Regions from separate parts of the Savagea faecisuis genome, predicted to be linked through region 2. Evidence: riboswitches for the same ligand, from Rfam matches in the RefSeq annotation. Region 2 holds a riboswitch; the other holds the start of a gene.
The links. Region 2 has a riboswitch for FMN ahead of ACFQ0V_RS06580 (ECF transporter S component). Riboswitches for the same ligand answer to the same signal wherever they lie in the genome.

Region 1: linked by a shared signal. The riboswitch ahead of ribD (bifunctional diaminohydroxyphosphoribosylaminopyrimidine deaminase/5-amino-6-(5-phosphoribosylamino)uracil reductase RibD) and the one ahead of ACFQ0V_RS06580 (ECF transporter S component) in region 2 are both predicted to bind FMN.

The regions. Positions count from the first base shown of each region.
Region 1 covers NZ_JBHTJF010000022.1:555,056-562,913, reverse strand. The annotation lists gene ACFQ0V_RS07660 (DEAD/DEAH box helicase family protein) at 1-528, opposite strand, end outside; gene ACFQ0V_RS07655 (SIS domain-containing protein) at 779-1,621, opposite strand; gene ACFQ0V_RS07650 (glutathione peroxidase) at 1,709-2,182, opposite strand; gene ribH (6,7-dimethyl-8-ribityllumazine synthase) at 2,250-2,714, opposite strand; gene ACFQ0V_RS07640 (bifunctional 3,4-dihydroxy-2-butanone-4-phosphate synthase/GTP cyclohydrolase II) at 2,721-3,914, opposite strand; gene ribE (riboflavin synthase) at 3,925-4,575, opposite strand; gene ribD (bifunctional diaminohydroxyphosphoribosylaminopyrimidine deaminase/5-amino-6-(5-phosphoribosylamino)uracil reductase RibD) at 4,557-5,648, opposite strand; FMN riboswitch at 5,707-5,854, opposite strand; gene ytvI (sporulation integral membrane protein YtvI) at 6,053-7,168, opposite strand; gene serC (3-phosphoserine/phosphohydroxythreonine transaminase) at 7,515-7,858, shown strand, end outside.
Region 2 covers NZ_JBHTJF010000022.1:365,988-373,845, forward strand. The annotation lists gene ACFQ0V_RS06565 (ATP-binding protein) at 1-191, shown strand, start outside; gene ACFQ0V_RS06570 (RNA polymerase sigma factor SigX) at 243-779, shown strand; gene ACFQ0V_RS06575 (hypothetical protein) at 772-1,968, shown strand; FMN riboswitch at 2,042-2,171, shown strand; gene ACFQ0V_RS06580 (ECF transporter S component) at 2,340-2,924, shown strand; gene ACFQ0V_RS06585 (ferredoxin) at 3,020-3,268, opposite strand; gene ACFQ0V_RS06590 (helix-turn-helix domain-containing protein) at 3,373-4,413, shown strand; gene ACFQ0V_RS06595 (RecQ family ATP-dependent DNA helicase) at 4,426-5,835, shown strand; gene ACFQ0V_RS06600 (LysM peptidoglycan-binding domain-containing protein) at 5,875-6,561, shown strand; gene ACFQ0V_RS06605 (metallophosphoesterase) at 6,650-7,423, shown strand; gene ACFQ0V_RS06610 (YpdA family putative bacillithiol disulfide reductase) at 7,420-7,858, shown strand, end outside.

The DNA.
Region 1 (7,858 bases), 190 kb from region 2:
AATTGATTCGTAATTTTCCATATAAGCACTGTATGTTTCATTTAAAGATCCATCGAATGCAATCATTTCGCCTGTTTCATCTTCAAGTAAGCCTATTTTTTCATGATATATTCCTAATCCTCGATCCGTTTGGATTGTCGCAATTTTCAGTTCTAAAAAACCATGCTTAATCAAATGATAAAGTAGCGAGTAACTCTCTACATATTCATCATTTTCTAGCTCGGTTTGTATTGTTGTCAAAAAAGCATTTTGTGCTACTTCTTCACGATCTTTGTAACCCTTTACAATTGCAAGCACATCATTTTCTTGCAATTGAGGTGATGTGATTACTTTTATTTTCCCGCCATTTTCTATTAATTCTCGAATACCTTGTAAGAGCAGCACTAAAGCCCCTGAAGAAAAATATCCGACAGCTCTTAAATAAGATGTAGATAATTTCATAACAGGCACTAAAAAATCTTTGACAATATCATCGTTTTCCAATGTTTTATACGATTTTTTTATATTTTTAATTTCTTTAAAAGACATTTTAAAGAATCACCGCCATTTATTACATTTTAGAGAAATAACATACTATTATATCCATTTTATCAAAAGTTCTTAGAAAATCTAGTCATTTTCCAGTTTTCATGAAATTTATTAGAACAATATACATAATTGAAATCAGTATATTATCCCTATTTTTAATTTCTTCTATTTTAATATAGAAATCATCAGTTTTTCTCACTCATTTTTAGACAAACAAAAACCCCCATTTTTATATGAGGGTTTGCTTTTCTTATTCTACCGTCACGCTTTTGGCGAGGTTTCTTGGTTTGTCTACGTCCAGTCCTTTTGCTTGGGCGATTTCGTAGCTGAGGAGTTGGAGTGGGACGATCATCGCGAGTGGGGCGAAGAGTGGGTGTGTTGCGGGTAAGGTGAGCCAGTCGGTCGGTTGTTCGAGTCCTTCTGACGACAGTACATACACCCGCGCTCCTCTCGCTTCTACTTCTGCGATGTTGCTGCGCACTTGATCGACTGTTCGTTTGTTTGAAATGATCGCGATGACCGGTGTGCCGTCTTCGATGAGGGCGATCGGTCCGTGTTTTAATTCACCGCTCGGGTACGCTTCCGCTTGAATGTACGTCACTTCTTTTATTTTCAGTGCCGCTTCTTGAGCGATCGCATAGTCGAGTCCACGTCCGAGAATGAAGACGTTTTTCGCATCGACGAATTGATTAGCCGTTTGGCAAATGAGCGATTGCATTTGGAACGTTTCGTACATGACGTATTGCACGATGGCGAGTTGTTTCGTCATGTCGAACGTTTCATACATGCCGGAAAAACGACCGAGACTGCCGGCGATTAAGCTCAATAACGTCACTTGAGCGACGTACGCTTTCGTCGAAGCGACCGCCACTTCTGTTCCCGCATGCAACAGTAAGACGTCATCCGCAAGTTTTGCCATCGTGGAATGTTTCACGTTGACGAGTGCTAATGTTGGCCAATCGTTCGCACGACATTTTTTCAAAGCGGCGATGCTGTCAGCCGTTTCGCCTGATTGCGAAATGAAGATGAATAACGTGCCGTCTTCGATGAGCGGTGTATAGTAATTAAAAAGTTTAAAAACGCATGAAATCAACAATTACAATTTGATTTCATGCGTTTTCTATTTTGAAAATTTTATCGCTTTATGAATTTCCGTCTTCCATTTCTATCTTTTTTCACTTCACAACAGTTGTTCAATCGGCTTTTCGATCGATTCAGGTTTCGTTTGTGGCGCGAATCGGTCGACGACTTCTCCGTTACGGTCGATTAAAAACTTCGTGAAATTCCATTTAATTTTATCTCCGAACATGCCGCCTTTTTGGTCTTTCAACCATGTGTACAGTGGCGCTTCATCGTCTCCGTTCACATCGATTTTTGAAAACATCGGGAACGTGACGCCGTAATTGAATCGGCAAAAATGTTCGATTTTGTCGTTACTTCCTGGATCTTGTCCACCAAATTGGTTACAAGGAAAGCCTAAGACGACGAGACCTTGTTCTTTATATTGTTGGTATAATGTTTCGAGCCCTTCTAATTGAGGTGTAAATCCGCATTCACTCGCTGTGTTGACGACGAGCACGATGTTTCCTCGGAATTGCTCAAAATCGACTTCATTTCCTTTAATGTCGGGCATTTTGAAATTGTAAAATGTCATGTCTATCATCCTTCCTTTACGTTACTTCTAGTGTACCCGTTTTTTCAAATTTTAGACATGACCATGCTTACAGCTTGCGAAGAATATTCGCCATTTCAATCGCTGCGATTGCCGAATCCCATCCTTTGTTTCCTGCTTTCGTTCCTGCGCGTTCAATCGCCTGTTCGATCGTTTCTGTCGTGACGACACCGAAAATTGTCGGCACTCCTGTTTCCATATTGACGTGTGAGACGCCTTTCGCTACTTCGTTACAAACGTAATCGTAATGCGTCGTCGCCCCGCGAATGACCGTACCTAATGTGACGACCGCATCGTACTTTCCGCTTTGTGCCATTTTTTTCGCCACGATTGGAATTTCAAATGCGCCAGGTACCCAAGCGACGTCTACGTCTTCTTTTTCGACACCGTGACGATAGAGCGCATCTTCCGCCCCACTTAACAATTTGCTCGTGATGAATTCATTGAATCTTCCGACAACTATTCCTACTTTTAATCCTGTTCCAACGAGTGATCCTTCGTATACCATATTCATTTCCTCCTAGTTTCTTAAAATATGTTCTAATTTTTGTTTTTTCGTTTCCATATATTTTGCGTTTTCTTCTTTTAACGGCAGTTCTAATGCGACGCGTTTCGTCACTTGTAAGCCATGTCCTTCAAGCCCTGCAATTTTACGTGGGTTGTTCGTCAACAAGTGCAAAGTACGTAATCCGAGATCCGCTAAAATTTGAGCACCGATGCCGTAGTCGCGCAAGTCGTCTGGAAATCCGAGCGCAACGTTCGCTTCGACCGTATCGAGCCCTTCTTCTTGCAGTTTGTAAGCGCGCATTTTATTGACGAGTCCAATGCCTCGCCCTTCTTGGCGCATATAAAGTAAAACACCTTCTCCAGCCGCTTCGATTTGACGCATCGCTGCATCGAGTTGTGGACCGCAGTCACAACGTCTCGAACCGAACACATCTCCCGTTAAACATTCCGAATGGACGCGTACGAGCACGTCTTCTTTCCCGGCTACGTCTCCTTTAACGAATGCGATATGTTCTTGATTCGTCAGTTTCTCGACATATGTCACCGCACGAAACTCTCCGTAATCGGTCGGCATTTTCGTCTCGACAATCCGTTCGATCAGTCGTTCTTCATGTCGACGGTATTCGATCAATTGCTCGATCGAAACGATGACGAGATCAAGTCGCTCGGCAATTTTCTCTAAGTCTGGAAGTCGTGCCATCGTGCCGTCTTCATTCATAATTTCACAAATGACACCGACTGGCTCACTGCCTGCCAATTTCGCAAAATCGACAGCCGCTTCCGTATGGCCTGCACGTTTCAACACGCCGCCACGTTTGGCGATGAGCGGAAAAATATGTCCCGGTCTTTTAAATTCTTCAGGTCGGGCATCTTTCGCAAGGAGTCGTTCGATCGTCGTCGCCCGTTCAAAAGCTGAAATGCCCGTATGACAACTTTCGTGATCGACACTTACCGTAAACGCCGTTCCGTACGGGTCACTATTGTTCGTCACCATCGGATTGAACTCTAGCGCTTCCGCCCGCTCTTCTGTCATCGGCACACAAATTAATCCGCGTCCTTCTGTCGCCATAAAGTTCACCATTGCGCCATCTGTAAATTCAGCTAATGATACGAAATCCCCTTCATTTTCACGATCTTCATCATCAACGACGATAATCGCTTTACCACGCTTCAATTCTTCTATCGCTCGTTCAATTGTCGCAAACATAAAACCCCTCCTATACAAATCCATTTTGCATTAATACGTCCATCGTCACACCGCTCGATTGAGTCGTTTGTTCTCTTGCCGTCAATAGTTCATCGATATATTTCGCAAACATATCACACTCGATATTTACCGGATCGCCGACATCTTTCGCGCCTAATACCGTATCGCGTTCAGTCGTCGGAATGAGCGAAATGATAAATCCTCGCTCCGTCACACCAAATAAAGTGAGTGACGTCCCGTCTACCGCTACTGAGCCTTTTTGAATGAGGTAACGGCGAAACGGTTCGGGAATATCAATTTCGACGTAACGCGCATTATCTTTACGACGCGTCTTCACGATCTGACCGACTGTATCGACATGTCCCGACACGAAATGACCGCCAAATCGGTCTCCCGCTGCGAGCGCTCGCTCTAAATTGACTGCACTTTGCGTGCTGAGCGAGCCTAATGTAGTCGCTTTCATCGTTTCATGCATAACATCTGCGGTAAATGCGTTCGCTCCGAGCGTTTCCACCGTTAAACAAACACCGTTCACGGCGATGCTGTCGCCAATTTTTGCATCTTGTAACACTTTCTCTCCAGTAATCGTTAATTTCATGCCGGCAGAAGAAGGTTGAATCGCACGAATCGCACCGATTTCTTCTATAATTCCTGTGAACATGAATCGTCCTCCTTTTCGAATTGAGCATACGCTAAAATATCAGGACCGACTTGTGTCACTCGTTCAAATTGGAGCTTCGTACTGTCATTCATTTCTGCACGGTCCGACGTAAATAAACTCGGTCCGTTTCCGATTAATTTTGGCGCAATGAAAACGTACGCATCTTGCGCTAATCGTTCTTCAATCATACTCGCATGAATGGACGGACCACCTTCGACAAATAGCGTCATAATGCCTTCTTCACCTAATTTTTTTAAAACGGTGCGCAAAAAAGGACGTGACGGGTCAATGCGTTCGACTCGTACGAAATGAGAAGGATACGCAACATTTCGGTCGCTCGTCGTAAATATGATCGTTTGTACCGCTCCATCGGTCACAACATTTGCATCGATTGGCGTTTGAAGTCGCCGATCTAAAATAATTCGTATGGGATGTTTTCCACCTTGGGGTAATCGGGTGGTTAAAAATGGGTTATCATCTAAAACAGTGCCGCTTCCGACGAGAATCGCATCGTATTGGTGGCGGAGTTCATGCACGTGGTGACGCGCTTCCGCAGATGTGATCCATTTGCTGTCGCCACGGGATGTGGCGAGTCGACCATCGAGGGTGATGGCTGCTTTCAATGTCGTATAAGGCATTCCTGTTTGTATGTAATGAAAAAATGGTCGATTCAACATGTTTGCTTCTCGTTCGCATAAACCAACGTCCACTTCTATACCAGCTGCGCGCAACTTTGCAATTCCGCGCCCTGCGACTCGTTCATTCGGATCTACCGTCGCCACGATGACGCGGCGGATTCCGCTTCGAATAATCGCATCGCTACAAGCTCCTGTGCGTCCCGTATGGGAACACGGCTCTAACGTGACGTATAGATCTGCTCCTTGTGCTCGGTCTCCTGCCATTTGTAAAGCGTGGACTTCCGCATGAGCATCACCGGCTCTTAAATGCGTCCCGATTCCTAAAATTTCTCCTTGCTTGACACATACTGCGCCAACAGAAGGATTCGGTGACGTTTGGCCAATCGTCTCTTTCGCTAACTGTAATGCAAACTGCATATAGTGTAAATCTGTCATTGGCATCGCCTCCTCTTGTACGTCATATACGAACAGAGGCATGTTGAAAAAACACGACATTTTCCTTCTCCCATCCAGACTTTAACTGTCGGTGCCGGAATTTCACCAGCTCAGCCGCTCGCGATATGCTTGCGGGTCACGGACTGTCGAACACGCTCGTTCGAGTCACCGTCGGTAAGGAATTGCACCTTGCCCCGAAGGAAAAAACATCTTGTGAAAAACTGTATCATAGCTTTCTGAAAAATGCAAAGTCTTTTCTTTTATTATTTTTAAATAATTAATTATTATTTTGTAAAATCATTTAGTCTATCTATATCAATACTTTAAAATACTTTTTAAAAAAATAAAGAAAATAAAAAGCGTCAAAAATGAAAGACATTCACTTTTGATATTTTCCATTTATTTCATTTTTCTTGTTGCTTTTCCGGAACCGTTTTCCACCAATTCATATTTTCTGTCTTATTGAAATTGATCACCATAACTGTCACAATCGGCGCGAAAATCATACCGATAAATCCGAACACTTTCAATCCGACATACATGACGAACAATGCTAAAACGGTGTTCAAACCGAGTTTCGTTCCGACAATTTTCGGTTCCATCACATTGCGTACGAGCGTCACTACTCCGTAAATGACCGCAAGTTGAATACCTAATGTAATGTTTCCATTTAAGAAGGCGATGATGATCCAAGGGACCATAATTCCCCCTGTACCGAATACTGGAATCATATCAAAAATGGCAATTCCAGCCGCAATTCCGACCGCATTCGGTAATCCGATAATTAAAAATCCGACCGCAAGCTCAACAAATGTTATAGAAGCGATAATCATATACGCTTTTACATAATCGAAAACACTTTTTCCAAAACTGTTTTTTACTTTACTTAAGAAAGTAATAGTTTTCGGTTGTAATTGAGCGAGGAAAAATCGCTTTAATTGATCGAAGTCCCAAATGATGAAAACAGAAGCGAGTAAAGCAAATGACACGGTAATGAAGAAGCTCGGTAAAGAAAGTGAGAAAGATGTAATAATTCCAGCTAAATCTCCAGACCATGAAATGATTGCATTCGTAATCGATTTTAAAACATCATTTAACATCGAGCGATATTGCGATGATAATTCAGGTGAAATGCGTGCAAATATCGCTTCACTCCACTCTTTCACCTTTTCAAGTGCGGGTAAAATACTGTCGTAATAAAGATGAGGCGCTTGTTTTACCGCATCTCCTATCCATCCTAAACTTTTAAAAACGAGCCAAGTGATGAGGCTACCGATTAACGTATAGAGCGCGAAGATGACGATGAGCGCCCACACTCTCACATTGTGAAGTGGCGTCCTTTTCGTCAACCAACGAACGATCGGCATACAAGTCGCTGCGATTAAAAAGGCGATGACGAACGGCATAATAACAGGAAATACGTATTTAAAAAACAACACGATTAACGTTAAAATAATGGCAATATAAGCAACACGTATAATGAATGTCCGTTGCTTTTCAGTGCGAGTCGTAGGGTCCATAACAATCTCCTTTTACATTATTTTAATATATTTATAGCATAGACTATTTATCCCCTTTTTTCCTTCTTATGAAACAAAATGACGAAAAAGATTAATCCTTCTATGCAATTCATCAAAGTACGATTCGATTTCTTCATTCATCATTACACTTTAATTGTAAAGAGCTATTTCTAATTTATAGGACACTCTCTCAAAACACGAACGTTTTAAATAAAAAGTTCATGAATGTTTCGATATTGGCACAGAATATTTGGATAGTTTCATGTAATTTTCACTATCTTTCTAAAAAATGCGCTATAATAAAGATGCAGTATATTTTTTCAACTATATAAACGAGGTGGAACCATTGACAAGAGAAACTACATATAACTTTAACGCGGGTCCTTCTGCTTTACCGACAGTCGTATTGGAGCGTGCCCAAGCACAATTGCTCGACTTCGAAGGCAATGGCATGTCAATTATGGAAATGAGTCACCGTGGCAAAGTGTACGAAGCGGTGCACAATGCAGCGATTGAACGCATGCGCAAGCTTTACAACATTCCAGAAGATTATGAAGTGATCTTCATGCAAGGTGGCGCGAGCTTACAATTCTCGATGATCCCGATGAACTTCTTAAACGAAGGCGAAACAGCAGGATACGTCATGAGTGGTTCATGGTCACAAAAAGCATTAAAAGAAGCAAAAATGCA
Region 2 (7,858 bases):
CGGAAGAAGATATTCCATTTGTGTTTGAACGCTTCTATAAAGCGGATAAAGCACGTACACGTGGAAAAGGGGGAACAGGTCTCGGGTTAGCGATCGCTAAAAATATCGTCGACTCTCACGAAGGCTTGCTCTATGTGAAACGTGGAAAAGAAGGCGGAACTATTTTCACTTTCGTCTTACCGAAAAAATAATGTAACCTTTCAGTCGTAGAAACGACTAATTGATTGAACGGAGGGATGAAAATGGATGACTCCGTTTTCCACCGCTTATATGATGAATACCATGACGACTTATTTCATTTTTTAATTTACTTAGTCGGCAATCGAACGGACGCGGAAGATTTATCGCATGAAGTATACATTCGCGTCATGCGTTCCTATAATCGTTTCCGCGGCCAAAGCTCTGAGAAAACGTGGTTATTTGCGATCGCTAAAAATGTAGCGATTGACCATTTTCGTAAAAAAGCCGTCCGCCAAAAGTATAATGATACGTATTTTGATTGGGAAACAGAGCCATTGCCCGCAGATGACCAATTGCCGGAACAATGGGTAGAGTATAATGAAGAAAAAAGTGAACTGTACCGCTGTTTAAACCGCTGTACAGGAGATCAAAAGCTCGTCATCACGTTGCGATATTTACAACAATTGTCCATTAAAGAAACCGCCACAATTTTAGAATGGACGGAATCGAAAGTGAAGACGACTCAACATCGCGCTTTACAAAAACTAAAGCAGTTGATGAATGCTCCTTCGAATGAGAGAGGTGAGAGCGATGAGTAAACATTACGAAGAACAAGAATTAGAACATTTACTACAGTCGATGCCTACTGTGAAAGATAATCGTTCGAAAGAGGATTTGTTGAGACGCTTACAAGGGGATGAACGTATGAGAGGACAACGACCGAAGAAACCGAAAAACAAATTACCACTTTGGATTGCGCTTGCAGCAGCAGTAATATTAGCGATTTTATCGCCAGCCATTATTGCGAATATGACGGGGAAAGAACAAGCAGATCATCAACAAGAAAGTGAATCGGAAAGCTATACTTCAGAGACGAAGTTGAAAGTACAAGAGTCGAATGAATCAGCCGATGAAGCGAATAAGTTTGCGATGGACCGAGCGCTCATTGGAAAGTATGCACTTTATGAAGCGGATTTAAAACAATTTGTGCCGTTCCGTCTCGGGTTAGTGAGCGAGGATGCGTTAAGTGTTCCGGTATCTATTTTAATCCCGAAACCGCGCGTTTCATCTGATTTAAAAACGACGACACCGACTTCTTTACAGCTGTATGAACAATATGTGGAGTCAATCGATGAAGAATCGTATCATTTCACTTCGTACCACCCGTACGATGCGACGTTTGAGGAGCAACAAGACATTTTAACGATGCGTATTAACGATATCGAATCGTACAGTATTTCAAGTGCAGCGAGTGAGATTTTCAGTACGACATTGGAACAAACATTTTACGGCTATAAAGAGTTAATTATGCTCAATGAAGAAGGAAAACCAGCAGAGTTTGGTCAAGCAGGCGTCATTACGGAACCTTTCGCTTTAAATAGTGAATTAAATCGCTACGCTTATTACACGTATTCTTATCATGATCGCTACTATGTCGCCCCTTCTTTCGGAGCGAAATATAGTACGGTAGAACAAGCGCTAGATGCGATGCGTGAAAAGCCGAATGACTTTTATGATACTGTCATTCCTGAAGGTGTGACATTCACTTTAGAAATGGATCAATCGCGCGTCACAGTACTATTTGACGAAGAGCTAGATTTAAGCGACTACACGCTCGATGAAGCGTATCGTTTAATCGAGGGCTTGAACTTAACGGTGAACAATTTCGGCATGGAATTACAATTATCGAACATTAAGCAAGGGACTTGGCAAAAATTCGATTTCCGTCGTCCATTACCGAAAGCAGTAAGTGCAAATCCGATTCGTTTTAACGATATTGCAGAATAGACTGAAAATTTAAGCGGAGAAGCTTTACAAAAGATTTATACTGTTGTACAATAAATGCATAATAAAATATATGATTCATCTTCGGGGCAGGGTGTAATTCCCGACCGGCGGTAAAAAACTCATTCGTTTTAGAGCCCGCGAGCGAAAGCTGATGTGGTGAAAATCCACAGCCGACAGTAAAGTCTGGATGGGAGAAGGTGAAGGTCGAACGTTTTTTCGTGTACATAATTTTGTACACATAACGTTTATTTTCTGTACGACAAATCGACTATTCTCCCTTAAAGTGATAACGACTTTAAGGGATTTTTATTTGGCGAACGAAAATGACCTTTCCTTTATGTGAAGAGAATCGCACAGAGGAGAATACAGCTATGAGAAACACAAAATTACAACGATTGATCATTATCGCTATGTTAAGTGGGGTGGCAACTTTACTTATGAAGTTAAACTTCCCACTACCATTTTTACCACCATTTTTAAAAATTGATTTCGCTGAAATTCCAGCAGTACTTGCTTTACTAACACTTGGTCCAGTAGCCGCAATCGGCGTCGAGTTTTTCAAAAACGTCTTTTACTTAATGCTTTCTGGAAGTATTACAGGTGTACCAGTAGGAGAGATTGCGAACTTTACGACAGGTGTTTTATTTTTAATCCCAATTTACTTAGTGTATCGTAAAGTATCAACATCTAAAGGATTAACAGCAGGTTTAATCGCAGGAACGGTAACGATGGCATTCGGCATGACGGTGTTGAACTATCTCGTATTTTTACCGATGTATACGAAATTTTTAGGAATGGAAGCATTCGTCGGGCAAGACTTATACATGTATCTCGTGGCAGGTGTGTTGCCATTCAACTTAATTAAAGGAATTGCGTTAACGCTCGTCATGATGCTCGTCTTCAATAAAATGAAGCCGTGGATTATGAAACAACAACGCCAATTGCAAGTGAAATAATAAGCGAAAGCACGGTGCGCGTCATGCATCGTGCTTTTTTGTATGAATCAACAAAATAAAAAACAACCTTCTCAAATGAAAAGGTTGCAACGAAATTATTCGTGTTTTAATGGGTCTCCATCGAATGATTCATCTGCAATTTTGATCGAGTCTGTCGGGCAGCCGTCAAATGCATCTTCGAGGTCTTCCATGAGCTCTTCTGGTACTTCTTCTGTTCCCGTGTTATCATCTAAAATAACGAAGGCGATTCCTTCATCATCGTAATCATAAATGTCAGGGGCAGCTGCGCCACATGCGCCACATGCGATACAAGTATCCTGATCAACGATTGTAAATTTAGACATGTACAATTCTCCTCTTTTCTAGAACGTTTCAAATTAGTTTCTCTATCATTCTAAAGCTGTTCTGAAAGTTTTTCAACTTAAAAACTTAAGGAGATGTCAATTAAATGTTACAAATTGAACAACTTATTTTGTTTCTTTTTTACAAGATGAACGGTTTGCGCAAAAGAAATGCACCGTATTACATATTGCTCGGAAAAAAGAGTGGACAAACGATACAAGACGTAAATTATTACGGACTGCATCGATTTTTTTATTTACTATCTAAAAAAGAATTGACGCACTACGACCGATGGATTCAGCATTTGTTACGTAAAGGATGGCTCTCAGAAGATGAGGAAGGCTGGATTTCGGTTACAGTCGATCCGAACACATTTGAGTCCATTGAGATGCGCGGATGGAATGGGTGGCAATATGAGCGCTTTGAGCAAGTGTATTTCGCCCGTTTAAGTTTAGCGATTCAAACATTAAGTTATCGACATGAGTCGGTGAAGCGTTTTGATCCGATTGTACCAGATCTAGCGGTCCAACAATTTATTAGTCAATGGCATCGCAATCACTCATTATTTGATGAGCGAGTCGTTTCTCGTCTCTATGAGGAATTAGCCCATCTTTTAAAAATAGAAGAACAGCGAGATGCTCTTTTTCCAATTATTTTTGTAGAACGTTTGACGAATCGACAATTTACAGGAAAAACATATGAACAACTTGCTGAAAGATTGAAACTAAACGAGTTTGATGTACGTCTAATATGGGTAGAAGGAATGCACCGTTTGCTTGACCGATTGTCTCAGCAATCTGCGCAATATCCTATTTTATATTCTTTTACTAAAGGTTTTGAGCAAAAGTTGTCGTCTGTTTTTTTAACGAAAACAGCGGAACGAACTTATGAGTTATTTCAGCAAAAGTATACGTTAGAGCAAATTGCTGAAAAGCGTCGTTTGAAAGTGAGTACGATTCAAGATCACGTGATTGAAATCGCTTATACAGTCGACGTATTTCCGTATGAGCGCTTCATTGAGCCCGCTTTATTTGAACAAATACGACAACAGTTATCGAATCGGAAAGATCAACCATTGAAGGAATTGAAAGAACAGTATCCTATGTTAAGTTACTTTCAAATTCGCCTCATTTTAACATCTTTATAAAAGGAGTATCGTATGGAAAGAGTATTGCGACAATATTTTAACTACTCCGATTTCCGCCCTGGGCAAAAGGAAGTCATTACTTCAATCGTCCGAGGTGAGGATGTCATCGGATTGTTTCCTACGAGTATGGGTAAAAGTCTTTGTTATGAGATTTTACCTTATATTCAACAAGGGCGCGTGTTAATTATTTCGCCGCTCATCTCCCTCATGGAAGATCAAGTGCGACGTATAAAACAGCGTGGGGAGAAACGAGTAGTCGCCTTAACATCTCAATTAACGCATGAAGAACGTGAGTTAGTGAAATCGCGACTATCTCACTATCGCTATATTTTTTGTTCTCCGGAAATGTTGATGAAGAGTGAGTTCGCAACATCTTTACAATCGCTGTCGTACAGTGCAATTACATTAGATGAAGCGCACTGCATTTCTCAATGGGGATATGATTTTCGTCCAGAATATTTGCAAGTAGGAAAATGGATTCAAAAATTAGCGAGTCGTCCGCCGATATTAGCTTTGACGGCTACTGCACATGAGCAAACTGTGAATGAGCTCCAATATTGGTTGAACATGAGAACACCGAAAATATTTCGTGGTGAGATGAACCGTTCGAATTTATATTACGATGTTCGAAAGGTGACGTCCCCCTTTGACGTACTCGTCCGATATATTGAGCGAGAATTAGGGGACGGTATCGTTTACGTTCGAACGCGTAAAAAGGCAGAACTATATGCACAATATTTTATCGAGCGTGGGATGGCCGTAGCTAGCTATCATGGTGGAATGGATCGTCAAGATCGTTCGCTCATCCAGCAGCAGTTTTTGAAGGGGGAGCTCGATTGGGTTTTCGCTACGAGTGCATTCGGTATGGGAATTGACAAGCCGAACATTCGTCATGTTATCCATGAGTCGATCCCTTTATCGTTTGAACAATACGTTCAAGAAGTAGGGAGAGCAGGTAGGGATGGACAAAATGCCCGTTGTCTTTTATTATACAATGAAGCGGATTTAGAAGAAGCACGTTTATTTTCTAACCGTTACTTGTTGACAAATGAGTTGTTTGAGGAGTATAACAGATATCGGTCTTTGGATAAGTCAGAAGTCGAAATCATGAAGTTGCTACAAATCGAATCGTCTTTTATGGAAATTATAAAATTTTATGAAACACATTATTCTAAAGAAGAAAGAGCTCAACTCATTCATAAAAATGCCGATGATAAAAAGAAGCAACTCGAATTGATTTTTCAATGGTTGACGAGTGATACGTGTTATCGTGATGCATTATTAAAATACTTTCATAGTGAACCTGTATCACAAGAGCGATGTTGCTCGAATTGTCGATTTGTTGAAGAACAATTTGAAGAAAATTCTGTTACTGTCTGTAATAGTAGTTGGGAAGAACGGTTACAGCAATTATTCGAATGATAAGCAATAGAGAAAAGATGTTTGATAGGAGAGTCAAATATGAGTAAAAAAGATTTGAAAGGCGATTTTGAAGAGAATCGTCAAGAGATTGAGATGGAAGATGAGCGTGTCGATGATTTGCCGTCACGTTCAGCAGTACACCGTCGTGGGAAGAAGAAAAAAAGTTCTGCTAGCAATACGATCATTAATATTTTCTTAGTGCTCTTTACATTAATTCCATTAGGAATCATCACATATATCGCTGTTGATTTTTACACGAGTGGAAAGGATGATCCTTCGAATGTACAAGTAGCAAAAGAAGATGAGCAAAAAGGAAAAGATCTCGTCGTAGCGGAGAAAAAAGAGCCGGATAAAGTAGACGTCAATCCGAGTCCGACACCTGTAACACCTCCAGAGGAGAAAAAAGATTCGGATAAAGCGGAACAGACAGATGCAAAAGATAAAGAGGTAAAGCCTGAGCCTAAGCCGGAACCAAAACCAGAGCCGAAGCCAGAGCCAAAACCTGAGCCGAAACCAGAACCGAAGCCAGAACCAAAACCAGAGCCGAAGCCGGAACCAGAGAAGCCAGCAACTACAGGTAAAACACATATCGTTCAAGGTGGAGAGACACTTTTCCGTATTTCAATGAATTATTACGGATCGCCAGACGGTGTTGAAAAAATTAAAAGTGCGAACGGTTTGAGAGATAACAATATTCATCAAGGTCAAAAACTCATCATTCCTTAAAAAATGAGATGGAAGCAGAAGCGAGAGAAATTTTCTCGCTTCTATTTTTATTTTACTATACGGATGATATGAGGATGTGGAAAAATTGATGATTGGATTAATTGGAATAGCAATCGTATTGTGTGGATTTTTGTACGGTCGCATGCGTTATGAAGCAACATTATGTCAAGTGTTAGAGCATGAGGTTGACATTGCGACCAGTGCACAGCCCCTCACTTTGTTTTTTATTTCGGATATTCATTTTCGGACATTGTCAGAGGAATGGATCGAAACCATTGTAGAACGAGAGGTTGATTATGTCATCATCGGTGGAGATTTAGCAGAACGTCATGTGCCTGAACGGCAAGTCGTTCAAAATTTACAACGACTGAGACAAATTGCGCCTTTATTTTACGTATACGGCAACAATGATCGTGAAATTGGTGAAGAGCGGTTAAATCGGATTTTGTTTGAGCAAAATGTCCACGTGTTACAAAACAATAGCGTCTGCTTAACTCACCATAGAGGTTGGATGATTTGCGGAACGGATGACCCGTCTACTCGCCGAGCGAATCTTTATGAAACGTTAGCAAGTTGTTCAGAAGAAATGGAAACAATCTTCGTTTCCCACTCGCCTATATTTTTTAAAAAAGCGGATGGATTAGCAAAGATTCGTTTGAAGTTAGCAGGACACACTCATGGTGGACAAATTCGTTTAGGTCCGTTCGGATTGCATGAGCGAGGAAGTTTTCAAGTAAATGATGGACGTGCTACACTAGTAAGCAATGGGTATGGTACGACCAAAATCCCATTGCGTCTCGGTGCACCTGCCGAAACGCATATTGTGAAAATTGAACGAATGATTGAGGAGGATTTACAGTGACAGTAGATGTAATTATTATCGGTGGCGGCCCATGTGGTATGAGTGCAGCAATCGAATGTGAAAATAAAGGGTTGTCAACGTTAATTATCGAAAAAGGAAATGTCGTGAACTCGATTTATAACTATCCGACCCACCAAACATTTTTCAGTTCAAGTTTAAAATTATCGATCGGTGATGTCCCTTTCATTACAGCGAAAGAGCGCCCGAAACGTTTGGATGCCCTCGTGTATTACCGAACGGTTGCTCAATTGAAAAATTTAAATATGAAAACATTTGAAGAAGTGCTCGATGTTCAAAAAGAAGAACAAGGATTCCGTGTATTTACGACGAAAGGAGAATATACTTCGAAATATGTCGTCGTAGCGACCGGGTATTATGATAACCCGAATGAATTAAACGTCCCTGGAGCGGATTTACCGCACGTTCATCATTATT